Acuticoccus sediminis: one gene and its partner. The protein of the gene in region 2 interacts with the protein of the main gene of each other region in a pairwise test. Links are inferred from orthologs where the notes say so. Each region holds a gene or a part of one and is shown on either strand. Other genes may lie near its edges.

Region 1 (3,198 bases), on a different replicon or contig from region 2:
CGGCCTGCCGCGACCCGATCAGTCCGCTCGGACGGCCGGCCGGATCGGCGAAGAAGCGGAAGAACTCCGCGTTCGGCGACAGCACGAGACGCGTGCCCTGCGAGCGCAGGCCGGTCTCGTAGGCCTGCATCGAGCGGTAGAAGTCGAAGAAGTTCGGGTCGAGCGTGTAGGCCGCCGCGAAGATGGCGCTCTTGCGCGCGTCACCCTCACCCCGGATCTGCTCCGACTGGCGCCGCGCTTCGGCGCGCAGCACCGTCGCGGTACGGTCGGCGGCCGCCTCGATGCGGCGGGCCGCCTCGGCACCGCGGGCGCGGATCTCGCGGGCTTCCTGCTCGCGCTCGGTCTTCATCCGGCGGAAGATCGCCTCGGAGTTGGCCTCCGGAAGGTCCGCACGGCGGATCTTCACGTCCACCACCTCGACGCCGATCGCCTGGGCGCGGTCCGCGACGTCCGCCGCGATGCGGCGCATCAGCTCCGGACGGTTGTCACGCACGATGTCCTGGAAGGTCGCATCGGCGAGGACGGCGCGCAGCGAGGCCTGAACGAACGTGCTGAGGCGCTGGGCACCTTCGTTGACGTTGTTCACCGTCTGGTAGAACTCGACCGGGTTGCGGATGCGGTAGCGCATGAACGCGTCCACCACGAGGCGCTTCTGGTCGGCGGCGATGATTTCCTGCGCGGGAACGTTCAGGTCGAGGTTGCGCTTGTCCAGGATCAGGACGTCCTGGATGAACGGCACCTTCACGTTGAGGCCCGGCTCGCGGATCGTGTTCTTCACCTGGCCGAACTGCAGGACGAGCGCCTGCTGGGTCGGGTTGATGATGAAGAGCGAGTTGAGCGCCGCCACCACCGCCAGAATGACGACGATGACGAATGCAATGAGACCGGCGCGCATCAACGGTTCCCCTGGCTCTGGGTCGTATTGCCCGACGCGCTCTGGCTCATGCGGTCGAGCGGGAGGAAGGGCACCACGCCGTTGCCGGCCGACTCGTCGATGATGATCTTGTCGGTGTCGGAGAAGACGCGCTCCAGCGTCTCGAGGTAGATGCGCTGGCGGGTAACGTCCGGCGCCTTGGCGTACTCTTCGTAGACCGAGAGGAAGCGGTCGGCCTGACCGGTCGCCTCGGCGACGACCTGGTCGCGGTAGGCCTGGGCGTCCTCGACGATCTTGGCCGCCTCACCGCGGGCCTGCGGCACCACTTCGTTGGCGTAGGCGTCGGCACGGTTCTGCGCCGTCTCCTGGTCCGCGCGGGCGGCCTGGACGTCACGGAACGCGTCGATGACCTGCTCGGGCGGGTCCACCTTCTGCATCTGCACCTGGGTGACGTCGATGCCGGCGTCGTACTGGTCGAGGGTCTGTTGCATCAGCTCCTGCACGGCGAGCTGAATCTGCTGTCGCTCCTGGGTCAGGATCGGCTGGATGTTCCGCCGACCGACGACCTCGCGCATCGCGCTCTCGGCGACCTGCTTCACCGTGCCTTCAGGGTCTTCGATGTTGAATAGGAAATTGGCCGGATGATCGCGGTCGACCTGCCACTGAACCTTGAAGTCGATGTCGACGATGTTCTCGTCGCCGGTCAGCATCAGGCTCTCGGCCGGCATGTCGACGGTCGAGCCGCGGCCGCTGCCGCGCGTGCCGATCACCAGCTCGCGGATACGCAGGACGTCGGGCGTGTAGACCTCGCCGAACGGGTACGGGACATTGTACCGCAGGCCCGGCATGGTGTTGCCCACATGCCGGCCGAGCACCAGCTCGACGCCCACCTCGCCCGGACGCACCGTGTAGAAGCCGGTGAGGCCGTAGATCACCGCGACGACGATCGCCGCCAGCGCCACGCCGCGCGCGCCGATGCCGCCCAGCGACGGACCGCCGCCACCGCCGGACGGGCCACCGCCGCCGCCCTTCTTCGGGAAGACGCGCTTCAGGCGTTCCTGGCTGCGGCGGAGCAGCTCCTCGAGGTCGGGCGAATTCTGCGGATCCTGTCCGCCGCCACGGTTCGGTCCGTTGCCCCACGGGTTGTTGGGACGGTTCGGTCCGTTGCCCCACGGGCCATCGCCGCCTCCCCAGGGTCCACCGCCCTTACCGCCGCCCGACTGGTTGTTCCAGGGCATTCTTGCTCCCTTTGCCGCCTAAGCCTTTGATGCCGGGCGCGAAGCCCTTCGCAGCGCACATAATGGTGCTGGTTGTCTTCGCAAACGCGGCGAAACGCGCGCCCTGCGTGTGCCGTTATAGGCTGACGGACCTCACAGCCGCAATCAAGCCGATTTCGGCAACCTTACGTAGGTCTCGAAGTCGAAGCCATACTCGTCGCGCGGGCCGCGCTCGCCCGGCGCCGTCTCGGCGAGACGGAAGCGCGCGGTGTCGATCGTCGGAAACACGGTGTCGCCCTCCGGCTCGCCATGGACGCGGGTGATGTGGATCGTGTCGGCGTGGGCCATGCCCTCGGCGTAGATCGCGTTGCCGCCGATCAGCGCCACCGGCCCCTCCGCCGCGGCGAGCGCGGCGTCCAGCGAGGGGAAGGTCTCGACACCGTCGATGGCCCGCGACGTCACCACCAGATTGCGCCGCTGCGGCAACGGCTTACCGAGTTCCTCGTACGTCCGCCGGCCCATGATGACCGTCCGCCCGACCGTCAGTGCCTTGAAATGCTTGCGATCCGAGGGGATGTCCCAGGGAAGGTCCCCGCCCTTGCCGATCACGCCGTTGCGGCCGACCGCGGCCACCATGATGATGCTCAACGCTTCGTCCTCACCCTCTCCGTCAGACTGCGACGGGGGCCTTGATCGCCGGGTGCGGATCGTAGCCGACCACGCGGATATGCTCTGCCTCGATGGCAAAGAGATCGCGCGGCGCAGCCGAAAGATCGAGCGCCGGAAGCGGCCGCGGCTCGCGCTTGAGTTGCTCCTCCACCTGCTCGAGGTGATTCAAATAGATGTGCGCATCGCCGAGCGTGTGGACGAGGTCGCCAGCCTCCAGCCCCGTCGCATGCGCGACCATATGCGTCAGGATCGCGTACGAGGCGATGTTGAACGGAACGCCGAGGAAGACGTCCGCCGACCGCTGGTAGACTTGGCACGAGAGGCGCCCCGGACCGTCCTCCTGCGGGGCGACGTGGAACTGGAAGAGCAGATGGCACGGCGGCAGCGCCATCTCGTCGAGCTGGCCGACGTTCCAGGCCGAGACGATGTGCCGGCGCG
Region 2 (3,238 bases):
CGCTTGAACGGTGTGTTTGTGCCCTCTGTGAATTAACGGCGGTGACGGGACGCCGCCGGTCGTACAGGATGGCGCCAACTCGAACACGCCGGGCCGGAACGCGCCCGCAGCCGATCAAGGGAGCCGCACCATGACCGCCTACGTCGTCATCACACGCGAGGTCACCACCAACCCCGACGAGCTCGCCGTCTATCGCCAGAAGGCGCCGGTCGCGCGCGAGGGCCATGCGCTGACGCCGGTCGCGTTCTACGGCGCGCTGCAGGTCCTGGAGGGCTCGCCGATCGAGGGGGCGGTGATCCTCAGCTTCCCGACGGTGGAGGAGGCGCGCGCCTGGTACGACAGCCCCGCCTACCAGGAGGCGCTGGCCCACCGCCAGGCCGGCTGCGAGAGCCGCGCCTTCATCGTCGAAGGCGTCGACGCGAAGTAGCCGGCCCGCCGCCGCCCCGCCGCCGCCGCCCCGCCGCCGCCGCCCCGCCACCGCTGCCGCGCGGCCCGCGGGCCCGACTTCGGGCGGTTCCCTCCGATGGAGCAGGTGCCGCTGGCGCGAGGCCCGTCGGCTCTGCCGGCGGGAGCGCGCGCTTGCCGTCCGCGATGGACCTCGCGCCCGGCGGTCGGCCGCGCGCTTGATGCGCGGGCTGGCGACGCCGTTCGCCGCGGGTGAAGCGGCGAGGGGCGCCGCTGGAGGGCGGACAGCACATCAGCCGCCTAATAAAAAAGCCGCCCGGTGGGCGGCTTTTTCAATCGGTGAACGTCGGGTCAGGACGGCTGCGGCTCCCATCCGCCCTCGTTCGCGGGCGGGCGGGGCTTGTGGGCGCCGGTCGGCGGGACGGTCGAGGCCCGCGGCGGGCTGTCGTCGTCCGCGCTCTCGCGCACGGGGGGCTTGCCCTTCAGCAGGTCGCGGATCTCGTCGCCGGTCAGCGTCTCGTACTCGAGCAGGCCCTTGGCGACGGTGTGAAGGTCGTCGAGGTTCGTCTTGATGACGGCGAGCGCGGTCTCGTAACCCTCGTTGACGAAGCGCTTCACCTCGCGGTCGACCGCCTCCTGCGTCTTCTCGGAGACGTTCTGGTTGCGCGCCACGGAGTGGCCGAGGAACACCTCCTCCTCGTTCTCGCCGTAGAGCAGCGGGCCGAGCTCGTCCGACATGCCGAACTGGGTCGCCATCGCGCGGGCGAGCTTGGTCGCCATCTTGATGTCGCCCGAGGCGCCGGAGGTCACCTTCTCGTGGCCGAAGATCAGCTCCTCGGCGACGCGGCCGCCCATGGCGACTGCAAGGTCCGCCTTGCACTTGGCGCGGCTGAGGGACACGCGGTCCGATTCCGGCAGGCGCATCACCATGCCGAGCGCGCGGCCGCGCGGGATGATGGTCGCCTTGTGGATCGGGTCGGAGGCCGGCATGTGCAGCGCGACGAGGGCGTGGCCCGCCTCGTGGTAGGCGGTCAGCTTCTTCTCGTCCTCGGACATCACGAGGGTGCGGCGCTCGGCACCCATCATGACCTTGTCCTTGGCGTCCTCGAACTCCTGGTGTGTGACGAGGCGCTTGTTGCGGCGGGCCGCCAGCAGCGCAGCCTCGTTGACGAGGTTGGCGAGGTCCGCGCCGGCGAAGCCCGGGGTGCCGCGCGCCAGGACCTTGAGGTTCACGTCCGGCGCCAGCGGCACCTTGCGGACATGGACCTTCAGGATCTTCTCGCGGCCGACGAGGTCGGGGTTCGGGACGACGATCTGGCGGTCGAAGCGGCCCGGACGCAGCAGGGCGGGGTCGAGGACGTCCGGACGGTTGGTCGCGGCGATGAGGATGATGCCCTCGTTCGCCTCGAAGCCGTCCATCTCGACCAGCAGCTGGTTCAGCGTCTGCTCGCGCTCGTCGTTGCCGCCGCCGAGGCCCGCGCCGCGGTGCCGGCCGACGGCGTCGATCTCGTCGATGAAGATGATGCAGGGGGCGTTCTTCTTCGCCTGCTCGAACATGTCACGCACGCGGGACGCGCCGACGCCGACGAACATCTCGACGAAGTCCGAGCCGGAGATCGAGAAGAAGGGCACGTTCGCCTCGCCGGCGATGGCGCGGGCGAGCAGCGTCTTGCCGGTGCCCGGAGGGCCGACGAGCAGAACGCCGCGGGGGATCTTGCCGCCGAGCTTCTGGAACCGGGACGGGTCCTTCAGGAAGTCGACGATCTCCTGCAGGTCTTCCTTGGCCTCGTCGACACCGGCGACGTCCTCGAACAGGACGCGGCCGTGCGCCTCGTTCAGGAGCTTGGCCTTGGACTTGCCGAAGCCCATCGCCTTGCCGGCGCCGCCACCCTGCATCTGCCGCATGAGGAACAGCCAGATGCCGAGGATCAGCAGCATCGGGAACCAGGTGGCGAGGATGCCCCAGATCGAGATGCCGTCGTTCGGCGGCTCGGCCCGGATGGTCACGCCCTGGGAGTCCAGCGTGTCGATGTAGTTGTTGGCGCCTTCGGGGGCGTAGGTCGAGAATCGGCCGCCCGAGTTATAAGTTCCCGTAATATCACGTTGCTGGATCGTCACGGCACGGACGTTGCCCTGCCGCACCTCGGTCAGGAACTGCGAGAACGAGATGTCCGACGTGTTGGTCCGCTGCCCCGGATTCTGGAACAGCTGGAACAACGCGATCAGCAACAGCGCGATCACGACCCAGAGTGCGAAATTGCGGAAATGGTTGCTCATGACATACCTTGATTGGCGCCAACACTGGCGCGCGAGCGGCCCCGCGACCCCTCGATAGATCCAGTCAACATAGGAACTTTGGGCTCGGGTGCCAACTACTTGGTGGTTATGTTACGTGGGGGACGAATGAGCGCACCTCAGCGCTCGGGCCGCACGTTCGCCCCATTTGCTGGCCAGTCCCGCCGCCGAACCGCCATCGTCGGCAACGCAACCACCTGATCGCAAAGATGGATAGCCGGCGTCGTCATGGCCGCTTCCATAAGTACAGCACGCTGAGGACTGTGCCGCCATAACCGCGCGGCCCACTCCCTGCCCGTGCTTCCTGCGGCAGCCACGCGTACCGGGCGCATCCCCGCCGGCACGGTGACGCGGTAGCGGCCGTCGAACACCGCGCTCTCGCCGGGGGCGACGGTCACCGCCTCGATCCCCCGCCGCTCCCGCCACAAAACGATGGAGCCGCCGCGGCTGACGGCGCGGCAGCGGCCGAGCGTGGTGGCCTGCCCGCGCAGGAGCGCGGTCGCGGCGGCGGCGAGGGTTTCGAAACGCGGCGGGAAGT

What was found.
Region 1: the proteins of ftsH (region 2) and hflK interact in binary tests that used the Escherichia coli proteins (3 or more experiments, as listed by UniProt). The link is inferred for Acuticoccus sediminis from one-to-one orthologs.

What each region holds. Positions count from the first base shown.
Region 1 is NZ_QHHQ01000003.1:757,357-760,554, forward strand. What follows is about bases 4-2,886. They hold hflK (FtsH protease activity modulator HflK), read right to left. Parts: upstream 2,113-2,886; coding sequence 895-2,112; downstream 4-894. Other genes in these bases: hflC (SPFH domain-containing protein), read right to left, coding at 4-895; DLJ53_RS17680 (dihydrofolate reductase), read right to left, coding at 2,257-2,739; DLJ53_RS17685 (thymidylate synthase), read right to left, coding at 2,762-2,886. Outside these bases: more of hflC, read right to left, coding at 1-3; more of DLJ53_RS17685, read right to left, coding at 2,887-3,198.
Region 2 is NZ_QHHQ01000001.1:824,411-827,648, forward strand. Bases 220-3,142 are described here. They hold ftsH (ATP-dependent zinc metalloprotease FtsH), read right to left. Parts: upstream 2,683-3,142; coding sequence 757-2,682; downstream 220-756. Other genes in these bases: DLJ53_RS03530 (DUF1330 domain-containing protein), read left to right, coding at 220-427; tilS (tRNA lysidine(34) synthetase TilS), read right to left, coding at 2,820-3,142. In the rest of the region: more of DLJ53_RS03530, read left to right, coding at 131-219; more of tilS, read right to left, coding at 3,143-3,238. UniProt on the Escherichia coli protein: Acts as a processive, ATP-dependent zinc metallopeptidase for both cytoplasmic and membrane proteins. Plays a role in the quality control of integral membrane proteins.